Regions from separate parts of the Sphingomonas sp. GC_Shp_6 genome, predicted to be linked through region 2. Evidence: riboswitches for the same ligand, from Rfam matches in the RefSeq annotation. Region 2 holds a riboswitch; the other holds the start of a gene.

Region 1 (7,078 bases), on a different contig from region 2:
TGGTGATGACCAGATCGGGGTGGAGCGCGATCACCTCCTCCGCCGTGCCCTCGGTGCCGCGGAACCGCCGCGCCAGTGCCACGGGGATCGAGGTCGCGCTCGGCTCCTGCGAATAATGGCTGATCGCCGCGATCCGTGCGGGGGGCACGAGGCGCATCAGCACCGCGTCCGCGCACGGATTGGTCGAGACGATCCGCATCGGCACCGCGCCCGCCCGCGGCGGTGGCGCGGCGGGCACGGGCCCGCACGCACCGAGCAGCAGAAGGGCGCCGAGCGCGCGCATCAGTCGAGCGACACGCGCACGCCGCCATAGGCCGCGCGGCCATAGGTGCCATAGCCGGCGATCACGCGGTAGGATTGGTCGGTGACGTTGTCGACGCGTCCATAGACCGCGATCCGCCGGTTGATCGGCATCTCGGCGCGCACCCCCAGCAGCGCATAGCCGTCGAGCCGGACGGTGTTGGCAGCATTGTCGAAACTGTCGCCGACGGCGGTGACGGTGCCGCCGATCTGCAGCCCGAAGGGGAAGCGGTAATCGACGTTCGTGCTGATCGTCTGGTGCGGCCGCCGCGCGAGATCGAGCCCATAGGCCGTGCCCGGCGTGCGGTTCTTCGCATCGATATACGAATAATTGGCCGAGAATGTCAGCGCATCGACGGGCTTGAGCGCCAACGTCAGTTCGACGCCATCGGCGGTCGCGCGCGCGATATTGTCGTACACGCCGAACGCGCGATCGACGCAGATGCTGCCGCTCGTCAATTGCTCGAGCCGCGTGCACGAGCGGAAGGTGATCTGGTTGCGCGTGATCCGGTTGAAATAGGTGGCGCTCGCCACCGCCCGGCCGCCGAGCAGCGACTGTTCCACGCCCAGATCGTAATTGCGCGCGACCTCGGGCGAGAGCCGCGTGTTCCCATAGGCGCTGTAGAGCTGGTAGAGCGTCGGCGCCTTGAAGCCCTCGCCATAGCTCGCGCGCAGCGTCGTCCCGGTGCGAAGCGCCAGCGCCGCATCCGCGCCGAAGCTCGTGTGGTTGCCGAACGTGTCGTGATCGTCGTTGCGCACGCCGCCGGTGATCGTCAGCTCGCGGATCGGCTTCACGATCGCCTCGCCATAGACGCTGGTGATGCCGGTCCGCTCGGTGGTGAAGCCGTCGTAGAAGCGACTATTCTCGCGCTCTGCCCCGCCGACGAGGCGGATCTGCTGGGTCAGCGTGAAATCGCCCTGATATTCATACCGCTCGCTGCGACCGCGCGCCAGGAACGTCTCGGTCGGGTCCTGCGTCGGATCGTAATTGTCGCGGTTGATGTCGGCGATGGTGAACGCGATCCGGTTGCGCAGGCGATCGCCCAGCAGGTTCGCGTGAAGCCCGGCATAGCCGTAGATCTCCTGCGCGGTGCCATATTCGGAATCGTCCGCCAGCGTATAGTTGGGGGGCGGGAAGCCGTCGAAATTCGCCTTGCTGTGCGCATAATAGCCGCGCAGATCGATGCCGATGCCCGGTGCGATCTCGTAATCCAGCCGCCCGGTGCCGCCGATCTGCTCGTAACCGTCGCGCTCGGTGCCGATCGCCGCGGCCGAGATGCCGTCGGTGCGCAGATAGCCCGCGGTCAGCGCGCCCGACAGGTTGCCGGTCGCCCCCGACAGCCCGGCGCTCGCAAACGCCGTGCCCGCATAGCCACCTTCGGCGCGCGCGCGCGCGTGGAGGCCCTCGGTCGGCGTCTCGGTGATGATGTTGACGACGCCGCCGATCGCCTGGCTGCCCCAGGGCACGGCGTTGGGCCCGCGGAGCACCTCGATCCGCGCGACCGAGGCCGACAGCAGGTTGGCGAAATCATAGCCGCCGCTCGCCGACGACGGATCGTTGACGCGCACGCCGTCGATCACCACCAACGTCTGCTCCGCCTCGGCGCCGCGGATGCGCACGCTCGTCAGCGTGCCGATGCCGCCGTTGCGCGTGACCGTGACGCCCGGCGTCGTCGCCAGCAGGTCGGACAGCACGGTCGTCTGGCGGCGCTCGATCTCGGCGCGGTCGATCACGGTGACCGCCTGCCCCACCTCGCGCGCATCCTGCGGCACGCGCGAGGCGGTGACGATGACGTCGGTGCCGGGGGCGACGCTGTCGAGCCCGGTATCGGCGGGCGCGACCTGCGCGGCGGCGGGCGAGGCGATCAGCGCGGCCGGGATCAGCGCGGCGGAGATCAGGAAAAGGGACTTCACGTGGGCACATCCTCATAAGGACCGCGCGCGGAAGTGCGAGCGGCCGGATGTCGCTCGCTCGAGGGAATGCCTCGTCCGCACCGGAGCTCCCGCCCGTGCAGTGGATCGACCGTGAGAGGCAGGTCTCCTGGCTTCCGGGTCGCCGCGCCCACCCCGCCTTCCCAGGCCGTGGCCCAGTGGCATATCGGGGTGGCCGCTATCCGGTCACAGTTGCGGGTACAGCGCCGGCCTCGCGGATATTCCCGCTGTCCCGGCTTCCCTTTTGATCCCGTCGCCGGGAACCCTTCACAGCGGCGCCCCTAGCCGCGCGGGCGGGCAGCGTCAACGCGCGGCCTTATCGCGGGGCGCCGGGAACATCCCGTGCGCGCGCCGGTTCCTGATCGCGATCAAGGGCTCATCACGTCCAAGGGAGGCGTTCATGGATATCTGCAATCTCATCCTCGAAGACCATGCCGAGCAGCGCAAGCTGTTCGCCATCATCGAGGAGATCGGCACCGACGACACCGAAGCGCTGGGCTCGGTGTGGAACCGCCTTCACGGCCTGCTCGACACGCATGCCGAGGCCGAGGAACGCTATTTCTACCCGACCGTGGTGCGCCGCGGCGAGGGCGCGGGCGATGCCGACGACATGCACGAGGAGGTGGAAGACGCGATCGACGATCATAACGAGATCCGCGACGCCGCCGCCGCGGTCGCCAAGGAGCAGGTGGGCACGAAGGCGTGGTTCGACGCGGTGGACAAGGCCAACCTCGTCAATTCCAAGCACATGGCGGAGGAGGAACGCCAGGGCATGACCGATTATCGCCGCCATACCAGCGCCGAGGAACGCCATGCCGCCGCGATCAAGTTCGCCGCGTTCGACGCGAAATATCTGACCGGCGTGAAGGCGGTCGACAAGGACCCAGACGCTTATATCGACGAGCAGAAAGGCTGAGCGGACCGGCCCGCATCCGGGTCGCCATCGTCAGCGGGAGACGCCCTGTCCGGGCGTCTCCGCCGAATGCTCAACGCTGGTCGGGGCTCGAGAACGCCACCGGATCGAAGCGCGCGGGCGACACGCGCGGCGGCGGGGTGGTGGCATCGGGCCTGACCAGCGCGGCTTGCTGCGCATCGGGCTGGGCCGCGAAGTGCAAGTCGTCCGCGAGATAAGCGGTCACCATGGTGTCGGCGGCGAGCCGGCCGCTGGTGCCGTGGATGAGGAACATCGGCCATGCGACCACGACGCCGCCGCCGATCGCCAGCACTTCCTGCCCCGTCCCCTTGCGGGCGAGGCGCCCCGAAATGCGAACCGGGCCGCTCGGCGTCTCCACATAGTCCAGCCGGATCTCCAACTGTCCGCTTTTGCCGAAATGGCCGTTGCGTTCCGAACGCATGACCTCGCCGACCGCCATCGACCCCACCGGCACCACGACCTGCCCGCGATAGAGGAGCGGTTCGGCGACTTCGAGATAGAAGCGGTCGCCGGCGTGATTGTCCTTGGTGTTGAGCTCGACTCGCGACGTCAGGCGCAACGGCGTGCCCATCGGGAAATAGGAGCGCGCCGCGTTCGTTTGAACGGGCGCGGACCAGTAGACGCTATATTGCGCGCCGGCGGCCGAGGGCATCAACGACAGGAGCGCTAACCCCGCATACGATATCGGTTTCATCGAAGGCCCACCCCGTTCATGACGGCACCACGATAGGATCTCCGGATTGACCGGGTTTTACGAATTACGCTGAACCCGTGTTTAAGGATCGGCGGCCCCATCCGCGCAGGCGCTTTTGCGGGACGACGCGCCGTCGACGGCGTCGAGGATGGGACAAGGGCGCCGCGACGCTATAGGCTGGCGACGATCATCCGGCATCGGCGAGAGACATGGCCCGCAAACATTCGAAACATGATCCCCGTGAAGACCTGCGCGACGCGGCGGAGTCGAATGCGGTGGCGGCGGCGCCCGTTCCGTGCTGGCTGTGCGGCCGCCCAACCGGCAAGACCATCGTCTGGCACCATCCCGTTCCCAAGAGCCGCGGTGGGCGCGACGTGGTGCCGATGCATGCGATCTGCCAGCAGACGCTGACCGCCAACTTCACCAATTCCGAACTGCAGCGCGCCGGGATGGATGCGGAGGCGCTGCTCGCCAACCCGAACGTCCGCAAGTTCGTCGACTGGGTCGCCAACAAGGATCCGGATTTCACCGCGACCGTAACGCGGAAACAGCGCTGACCAGGGGTCGAGCTACCGCGTGCGACAGGCCGTTCGACACGTTCGGAGCGAACGCTGCGGGCAGGACGTCGGCCTGGAACAGGCCTATCCGACCGCAGATCCCGATTCGACCGCTTGCGGCTTGAGGAGCATGATCCGACGAACCTGATCGGCGCTCACCAGCGTGCGGGACGGTCGTCCGATCAGATAGCCCTGGATCGCCGAGCAGCCTTCGCGCGAGACGATCGCCAATTGCGCCGGCTGTTCGATCCCCTCGGCGAGCACGGGCATGTTCAGCGTGACGCCGAGCGCCGCCACCGAGCGCAGGATCGAGACCGCCTGTTCGTCCCGCTCGATCTCGGCAACGAACGACGCGTCCAGCTTGATGCGATCGAAGGGAAAGGATCGCAGAACGTCCAGCGACGAATAGCCTACGCCGAAATCGTCCAGCGCGATGGCGAGGCCCATCGTCTTCAACGCCCGCAGTTGCTCCAGGGCGAAAAGCCGATCGTGGATGATGGCGCTTTCCGTCAGCTCCAGCGTAAGGCGCTCGGGTGCGAGGCCGCTGTCCGCGAGCGCGCTCCGCACCGTCTCGATCAGCCGCGGGTCGGCCAGGTGCTTGGGCGAAAGATTGACCGAGACGGCATGGCGGTTCGGCCAGAGCGCCGCCTCGAAACAGGCCTGCCGCAAGATCCAGATGCTCAGCGGCACGATCTCGCCGCTCTCCTCGGCGAGCGGGATGAACGAGGCCGGCGGGATCAGCCCCTTCGCCGGATGGTTCCAGCGGACCAGCGCCTCATAGCCGGTGATGGCGCCCGTCTCGATCGACGCCTGTACCTGATAGTGAAGCTCGAACGCTTCCGTCAGGAGCGCTTCGCGCAGATCGGCCACCAGCTCGCGGCGTTCGCGGACGGCATCGTCCATCTGCGCGTCGTAGAAACAGGGTTCGGCCGATCTGGCCGATTTGGCCCGGTACATCGCCAGGTCCGCCTTCGCGAGCAGCTCGTCGGGGTTGAAGCCATCGTAAGCGGCCATCGCCACGCCGATATTGGCGCCGATCGCGGCCGTGAACCGGTCGAAGACGAAGGGCTGCTCGAAGGCATCGCGCAGGCGCGCGAGAAAGCCGTCGAGTTCGCTGCGCTGGTTGAACGAGATGACCGCGGCGAATTCGTCGCCACCCAGGCGGGCGATACACTCGCCGCTTCGCAGCATCGCAGACAGGCGTGCGGCCAACGCGATCAGGAGCTGGTCGCCCGCCTGATGGCCATAGGTGTCGTTCACGACCTTGAAGCGCGACAGATCGAGCATGGCGACGGCCATGCAGGGATAGCCCTCTTTCACGAGAAAACGGCGTTCCAGTTCCTCGGTGAAGCTCATCCGGTTCGGCAGATCGGTCAGGCCGTCGTGCAGCGCCATGCGCCGCAGGCGGCGATAGGATTCCCCTTGCGTGTGGCCATCGATCAGCGCGCTGATGGCCGCGCAGCCGACGACGATGAGCGCGCCGATCGTCGTGGTGAAGGCCAGGGCGGCCATGGTGCCGTCGGAGAGACCGTCGCCCATGCGCAGCACGGTGATGTCCATCGCCGCCATGCCGGTGAAGTGCAGCGCGGCCACCGCCAGCGCCAGCAGCGACACCGCCGCGCTCCGACGACGACGATGCTGGCTGTTCAGGACGCGAAATGCCGCGGCGCTCAGCACGACCGACAGGACGACCGATGCGGCGACATAGCCCCATCGCCACGACACGATGCCGTCGACGCGGTAGGCCGACATGCCGAGATAATGCATGATCGCGACGGCAAGCCCGATGATGCCGCCGCCCAGTGCGCCCGCCGATGGGCGGCGTCTTGCCGCGACGGCGAGACCGGGTGCCGCCACGACGATGGCCACGAGCAGCGACGCGAGCGTCAGCATCGGGTCGAGCACGACCGGCGCGGTGGTGCGAAACGCCATCATCGCCACGAAATGCGTGGCCCACACCATCGTGCCGGTGGCGACCGCCGTCAGCCCGATCCATCCCGTCCGGCTGTGCCCGGAAGCCGAGCGGATGCGGCCGAACAATTGCACCGAGGCAGCGGAGCCGATCAGGCAGACGACGAGCGCCAGCGCCACGAGTCTGAGATCATGCTCCTGGGCGATGCAGAGCGTGATGCGCATCATGCCGCATCACCGACGAGATCGAGCCGGGCCTCCAGCGCCAGCGAGGCTTGCCGGGCGAGACCGAGCAGATAGGCCTTCTGGTCGCCCGACGCGGGTTGCCGCGGCACCGTGTCGAGCACGCACAACGCGCCGACATCGACTCCGCTCAACAGGCGCAGCGGCGCCCCGATATAGTAGCGGACGTGAGGAGCACCGGCGACCACGGGCAGTGATGCGAAATCCGGATCGCTTTGCGGATCGCAGATCTCGAGCAAGCCGGATCGGTCGAGCGTGAAGCTGCAGAACCCCTCGTCCCGGTCGATACAGTCGATTTCCAGACCGTGCGTGGCCTTGAACCATTGCTGCTGGCCGGAGATCAGCGACAGGAGCGCGATGGGCGCGTTGAACGCGCGCGCCGCGGCATCGACGAAGCGATTGAAGCCCGGCTCGGCCGGCGTGTGCAACAGCCCGGTTCCCCGCACCGCCGACGTTCGGCGCCGCTCGCGGAACATGCCTTGGAACATCTGCGACTTACCTCACGCG
Region 2 (7,078 bases):
GCGCCCGACGAGGGCGGGTTGCCCGCGCCCTCCATCTCCAGATGGACAAGGCCCCAACTGGCATTGTCGTACACCACCACCTTGATCGGCAGCTTGTGCTCGACCGCGGTCATGAACTCGCCGATCAGCATCGTCATGCCGCCGTCGCCGCTGTGCAGGATCACCTGCCGGTCGCGGTCGAGCGCCTGCGCGCCGTTGGCGATGCCGAGCCCGGTGCCGACGGCGGCGTTGTTGAACGATCCCGTGATCCGCTGGCGACCGGTCTGGCGCATCCAGTTCGCCGCCCACAGCGTCACCTCGCCGGTATCCGTCACGAAGATCGCATCGTCGGCGGCATGATCGCTGATCGCGCGCGCCACCGCCTGGGGGTGGATCCGGTCGCCGCTGCGCGCGGGATCGGCCTTTTCGTCCAGCATCGCGTCCCACGCGTGGCGTGCCTTCGTCGCGGTGGCGAAGAACGCATCGTCTTCGCGCGCGGCGAGCCGGTCGAGCAGCATCCGGAGCGCGGGCTTCACCGAACCGACGATGCCGAGCGCGATCGGCGCGCGGCGGCCGAGCGCGAAGGCGCGTTCGTCGATCTGGATGACGTTGCCGTGCTTGGGCAGGAAATCGACATAGGGGTAATCGGTGCCGAGCATCAGCAGCAGGTCCGCCTTCTGCACCGCATCCACCCCCGCCCGGCCGCCGATCAGCCCCACGCCGCCGATCCAGTGCGGATCATGGTAGGGCAGCAGTTCCTGCGCGCGATAGGTGTGCGTGAGCGGCGCCTTCAGCCGCTCGGACAGCGCGATCAGCTCCGCCTCGGCGCCGCGCGCGCCCGCGCCGCAGAACACCGCGATCGTCTCGGCTTTGTCGATCAGCGCGATCGCCGCAGCGATGTCCTCGGGCGCGGGCGCCACCTCGGGTCGGGGACGCAGCGTCGGGATGCTCGGCACCGCCTTCGACAGCGTGGCCGCGAAGACGTCGGGCGGGATGCACAGATGCGCGACGCCACGCGCGCCATAGGCCTCGGCGATCGCCTGGTGGAACACCGCTGGCGCCTGCTCGGGCGCGCCGAGTGTCTGCGTATAGACCGCGACGTCACGGAACAGCAGGTCGGGGCTGTCCTCCTGGAGATAATCGGTGCCGCGCAGGTTGGACGGCACGCCGCCCGAGATCGCGAGCACCGGCGCATGATCCTTGCGCGCCTCGTATAGGCCGGCGACGAGATGGTTGCCGCCGGGGCCCGTGGTGCCGCAGCAGACGCCCAGCCGCCCGGTCAGCTTGGCCTGCCCCGCCGCGGCCAGCGCCGCGCCCTCTTCGTGGCGCACGCCGATCCATTCGACCCGGTCCTGCCGGCGGATCGCATCGGTGAAGGGGTTGAGCGCGTCGCCCACGATCCCGAAGACCTGGCGGACGCCGATCTCCGCCAAGGTTTCGACGAGCAGTTCGGCGACGGTCGAGGACATGGGCACGCTCCGGTGTTCGGCTGGACAGCGTGAGGACGTGTCAGGCGGACTTTGGTTGCCATGCCGGTGGCTTTGCGTAGACATGGCGGCATCGTTCCGCCCCCGGAGTTCGCAGATGCGCCAGACCCTGATCGCCCTTCTCGCCCTTGCCGCCACGCCGGTGGGCGTCCACGCTCAGGCGATGAAGGACGATCCGTATATCTGGTTGGAGGAGCCCGCCTCGCCGCGCGCGATGGCGTGGGTAGAAAGTCACAACGCCGCCAGCACGAAGCGGCTGGAGGCCGATCCGCGCTATCCCGTGCTTTACCAGGAGGCGCTGGCGATCGCGGGCGCGCGCGACCGGATCCCGATGCCCGGCTTCATCCACGGCGCGATCTACAATTTCTGGCAGGATCCCGAGCATCTGCGCGGGATCTGGCGCAAGACCACGCTGGAGAGCTATCGCACCGCCGATCCGCAATGGACGACGGTGCTCGACATCGATGCGCTGGGCAAGGCCGAGGGCAAGAGCTGGGTCTCGCACGGTTTCGACTGCCTGCCGCCCGATGAGAAACGCTGCCTCGTATCCTTGTCCGACGGCGGCGAGGATGCGGTGGAGGTGCGCGAGTTCGATCTCGACACCATGCGCTTCGTGGCGGGCGGGTTCCACCTGCCGCGCGGCAAGCACCGCGTCGCCTGGGAAGATATCGACCATCTGCTCGTCGCGACCGACTGGATTCCGGGCGAGCTGACGCCGTCCGGCTATCCCTATGTCGTCAAGCGGCTCGCGCGCGGCCAAGCGATGGCGCAGGCGACCGAAGTGTATCGCGGCGGCAAGGACGATGGCGGCTATGGCGTCTCGCCGAGCGTGCTGCGCGATGGCCAGGGCCGCACGCTGGCGGTGATCGAGCGGCCGCTCGACACGTTCCGCCACCAGAGCTTCGTCGTGACGCCCACCGGCACGCGGCAGCTCGCGATTCCCGACAAGGCGAGCGTCGCCGAGCTGGTCGATGGCCGCGTCATCGTGCGGCTGGACGAGGCGTGGCCGGCGCATGGCGCAAGCTTCGTATCGGGCGCGCTCGCCAAGCTGGATCTGGCGGCGGTGAAGGCCACGCCCGATCGGCTGGCGCCCAAATTGGTGTGGACCCCGGGCCCGCGCGACGCGCTGAACGGCACCGCATCGACGCGCGACCATCTGCTGATCGAGACGCTCAGCAACGTGCAGGGCCGCGCGTTCGTCTATGCGCCCAAGCGCGGCGGCGGCTGGACCATGACCCGGCTGGCGCTGCCCGACAATCTGTCGGTCGGCTTCGGATCGACCGACGAGAACAGCAACCGCGCGTTCGTGGTGACCAACGGCTTCCTGACGCCGACGACGGTCGATCTGGCCGACACGACGACGGGCACGCTGCAGACGGTGAAGACGCTGCCGCCCAAATTCGATGCGTCGCGCGACGTGGTCGAGCAGCGCGAGGCCACCTCCACCGATGGCACCAAAATCCCGTATTTCGTCGTCCACCGCAAGGACATCGCCTATGACGGCACCACGCCGACGCTGATGACCGCCTATGGCGGGTTCCAGGTGAGCATGACGCCCTCCTATTCGGGCACGACGGGCAAGCTGTGGCTGGAACGCGGCGGCGCGCTGGTGCTGGCGAACATCCGCGGCGGCGGCGAATTCGGTCCCGCATGGCACGAGGCGGGGCTCGGGACGAAGCGGCAGATCGTCTATGACGATTTCGCGAGCGTCGCGCGCGACCTGATCGCGCGGCGGATCACCAGCCCGCGGCGGCTCGGCATCGAGGGCGGCTCCAATGGCGGGCTGCTGATGGGCGTGCAGTTCACCCAGCATCCCGAACTGTGGAACGCGGTGGTCATCCAGGTGCCGCTGCTCGACATGATCCGCATCTCCAAGATCGCGGCGGGCGCGTCGTGGCAGGGCGAATATGGCGACGTGAACGCCGATCCGGCGGCGATGGCGTTCTGGCAGAAGACCTCGCCCTACCAGAATCTGCGCGCCGGCGTGGCCTATCCGGAGCCGTTCATCTTCACCACCACCAAGGATGACCGCGTCGGCCCCCAGCATGCGCGCAAATTCGCCGCGCGGATGGAGGCGATGAAGCTGCCCTTCTATTATTACGAGAATACCGAGGGCGGGCACGGCTCCGGCGCGGACCTGAAGCAGACCGCGCGTACCACCGCGCTGACGATGACCTACCTCCAGAAGAAACTGATGGAATGACCGACGACGCGCGCCATGCCGACAAGATGCGCCGGATGCAGGCGGCCAAACAGGCGATCATCGCGGACAAGACGATCGAGAAGGGGCTGCTGATCGTCCACACCGGCGCGGGCAAGGGCAAGTCGACCGCCGCCTTCGGCATGGTGGCGCGCGCGATCGGCCACGGCATGACGGTGGGCGTCGTCCAGTTCGTGAAGGGCGCGATGGCCACGGGGGAGAAGGCGGTGTTCGACGCCTTTCCCGATCAAGTGACCTTCAAGCCGATGGGCGAGGGCTTCACCTGGGACACGCAGGACCGCGCCCGCGACATCGCCGTCACCCGCACCGCCTGGGACGAGGTGAAGCGGATGATCGCCGATCCGGCCTATGCGATGGTGGTGGCGGACGAACTCAACATCGTGCTGCGCTACGACTATCTGCCGCTGGACGAGGTGCTGGCGGTGCTCGCCGCCCGCGCGCCGATGAAGCATGTCGTCGTCACCGGCCGCAACGCGCCCGAGGCGCTGATCGCGGCGGCCGACCTCGTCACGGAAATGACGCCGGTGAAGCACCCGTTTCGCGCCGGCGTGAAGGCGCAGGCGGGAATCGAGTTCTGACCACCCGCGCGCGGGTCGCCGTTGACGGCCCCATCGCCCACCGATAGGCCGGCGGCGCGACAGGTTCCCCGGCGACGGGGTGAAAAGGGAACGGGGCTCACCCCGGCTGCCCCTGCAACTGTACGCGGCGAGCCATCGCGCCACAGGCCATTGGGATTCCTCCCGAGAAGGCGGCGCGGACGGTGACGACCCGCGAGCCAGGAGACCTGCCCGTCGCGGTCGTCCTCCGTCCGGCCAGGGTGCGCCGAGCGGGCGGGGTCCGCGTGATCCCGAGCGGCGGCATCGTCGGCCGGCGCCTCGCGTGCCGGCCTGTGCCGTGTCGCGAGGAGATTCCTGTGCCGTTCACCCTATCCCCTATTCCGTGCCGCCCATGCTGATCCCCGTCGAGGACGGCCCGGCGATCGTCGCCTGCTCCACCTGCCGCTCGGGCGATGATGCCACCGGCCCCCGCGGCGGAACGCGGCTGGTCGCGGCGCTGCGCGCGGTCAAGGCATCCGACCCGGCCTATGCCGGCGTCGCGGTGCAGGCGATGCCGTGCCTGTTCGCCTGCCAGGATTCGTGCACCGTCCATCTGCGCGCGCCCGGCAAGATCGGGTACGTGCTCGGCCGGTTCACGCCCGACGAGGCGGCGGCGCGCGCGATCCTGGATCATGCCGTGCTCCATGCCGCGAGCGACGACGGGCAGGTGCCGTACAAAAGCTGGCCCGAGGGCGTCAAAGGCCATTTCCTGACGCGCACGCCGCCCGCCGGATTTGTCGTCGCATGATTGGCTTTTCCAGCGTCGCCGCGTTCGATGCCGCGCTCGCCAGCCTGCCCGCGCCCGACCGGGCCGCGCGCGCCGCCGCCGCCGAGCGTCAGGCGCAACTCACCAAACCGCCGGGGTCGCTCGGCCGGCTGGAGGCGATCGCGATCGATCTCGCCGGCTGGCAGGGCCGCGAGCGCCCCCGGATCGATCGCGGTCGTGCGGTGGTGTTCGCGGGCAATCACGGCGTGGCGGCGCGCGGCGTCAGCGCGTTTCCGCCCGAAGTGACCGCGCAGATGGTCGCCAATTTCGCATCCGGGGGTGCCGCGATCAACGCGCTTGCCGCCGCCTCCGGGCTCGAACTGCGCGTCGTACCGCTCGATCTCGACCGGCCGACCGCCGACTTCACGCGCGGCCCCGCGATGGACGCGGCCGAATGCCTCGCCGCGCTGAACGCGGGCGCGGCCGTCGTGGAGGATGGCATCGACCTGCTCGTGCTCGGCGAGATGGGCATCGGCAATTCGACCGCCGCGGCGGCGCTTTGCGCACGCAGCTTCGGCGGCAGCGGCGCGGAGTGGGTGGGCCCCGGCACGGGCGTGGATGGCGACGGCCTGGCGCGCAAGACCGCCGCGGTCGATGCCGCGCTCGCCCGTCATGCGGAGGCACCGCGCACGCCGTTCGAAACGCTGCGCCGCGTCGGCGGGCGCGAGATCGCGGCGATGGCGGGTGCGGTGGTGGCGGCCCGCACCGCACGGATCGCCGTCGTGCTCGACGGCTTCATCGGCAGCGCCGCGATCGCACCGATCGCCGCGGCTTGGCCCCGGATCGCCGACCACTGCATCGCCGGCCATGTCTCGGCAGAGCCCGGCCATGCTAAGCTGCTCGCGCGGCTGGAGCTGGACCCGCTGCTGGCGCTCGGCATGCGGCTGGGCGAGGGCAGCGGCGCAGCGGTGGCGGCGGGCGTGATCCGTGCGGCGCTGGCGGCGCATGACGGCATGGCGACCTTTGCCGAGGCCGGCGTGGCGGGGGGATGAGCGCGGCCCGCACGCTCCACCTGATGCGCCACGGCGCGCCGGTGCTGGCGGGACGGATGCTCGGCATCACCGACAGCCTCGCGACGCCGGAGGGAATCGCGGCCTGCGTGGCGCGCGGTGCGCCGCTCGCGTTCGACCGGATCGTCACGTCGGACCGGCAACGCGCGCAGGCCTGCGCCGCGGCGATCGGTGCGCGGCACGGCGTGCCGGTCACGATCGATCCGCGGTGGCGCGAGCTCGATTTCGGCGCCTGGGACGGGCTGGCGCCGGACGCGATCGATCCCATGGCACTCGCTGCCTTCTGGCAGAATCCCGATGCCGGTCCGCCGCCCGGCGGCGAGCTGTGGTCGACGCTCGTAGCGCGCGTCGCCGACGCGCTCGGCGCGCTGGACGGCACCACGCTCGTGGTCGCGCATGGCGGATCGATCCGTGCCGCGATCGGCACGCTGTGCGGGTTCGACCGGCGCCAACTTTGGGCGTTCGACCTGCCCTGCGCGGCGCTGCTATCGTTGCGGCTGTGGCCCGATGCCGCGCAGATCACCGGACTTCAGGCATGAAGCCGCTGGTCGCCGCCTTCGGCTTTCTGACGCGGCTGCCGATGCCGTCGGTGGGCGCCACGCGCGACGATTTCGCGCGCGCCATCCGCTGCTATCCGGTCGTGGGGCTTGCGATCGGGGTGATGGTGGCAGCGGCGGGGTGGCTCGGCGGGCGGATCGATCCGTGGACGGGGGCGCTGGCCGCGCTGGTCGCATGGGTCGCGGTGACGGGCGCGCTCCATCTCGATGGGCTGGGCGATCTCGCCGACGGCATCGGCGCGGCGCATGGCGACCGCGCTCGGCTGCTCGCGGTGATGGCGGATTCGCATATCGGCAGCTTCGGCGTCGTCGCGATCGGACTGCAGCTCGTCGCCAAGCTCGTGCTGCTCCACGCCATCGGCGCTGCCGGCTGGGCGCTCGTGCTGGTGCCGTTCGCGGCGAGGATCGGGCCGCTCGCCTGGGCGCGCTGGCTGCCGCCGCTCCATGCCGGGCTGGGTGCGA

Evidence for each region. A riboswitch is a leader RNA that binds a small molecule or an ion and turns the genes downstream of it on or off. The one in region 2 is predicted to bind cobalamin.
Region 1: another riboswitch for cobalamin. It lies ahead of OXQ95_RS14515 (TonB-dependent receptor); the one in region 2 lies ahead of OXQ95_RS00910 (DUF1636 domain-containing protein).

Annotation. Positions count from the first base shown of each region.
Region 1 covers NZ_JALNUO010000014.1:4,255-11,332, reverse strand. The annotation lists gene OXQ95_RS14520 (ABC transporter substrate-binding protein) at 1-283, opposite strand, end outside; gene OXQ95_RS14515 (TonB-dependent receptor) at 283-2,214, opposite strand; cobalamin riboswitch at 2,314-2,515, opposite strand; gene OXQ95_RS14510 (hemerythrin domain-containing protein) at 2,633-3,148, shown strand; gene OXQ95_RS14505 (hypothetical protein) at 3,219-3,860, opposite strand; gene OXQ95_RS14500 (hypothetical protein) at 4,070-4,417, shown strand; gene OXQ95_RS14495 (EAL domain-containing protein) at 4,502-6,556, opposite strand; gene OXQ95_RS14490 (GAF domain-containing protein) at 6,553-7,059, opposite strand.
Region 2 covers NZ_JALNUO010000001.1:160,295-167,372, reverse strand. The annotation lists gene OXQ95_RS00925 (thiamine pyrophosphate-binding protein) at 1-1,448, opposite strand, end outside; gene OXQ95_RS00920 (prolyl oligopeptidase family serine peptidase) at 1,630-3,669, shown strand; gene cobO (cob(I)yrinic acid a,c-diamide adenosyltransferase) at 3,666-4,265, shown strand; cobalamin riboswitch at 4,310-4,494, shown strand; gene OXQ95_RS00910 (DUF1636 domain-containing protein) at 4,636-5,031, shown strand; gene cobT (nicotinate-nucleotide--dimethylbenzimidazole phosphoribosyltransferase) at 5,028-6,041, shown strand; gene OXQ95_RS00900 (histidine phosphatase family protein) at 6,038-6,598, shown strand; gene cobS (adenosylcobinamide-GDP ribazoletransferase) at 6,595-7,078, shown strand, end outside.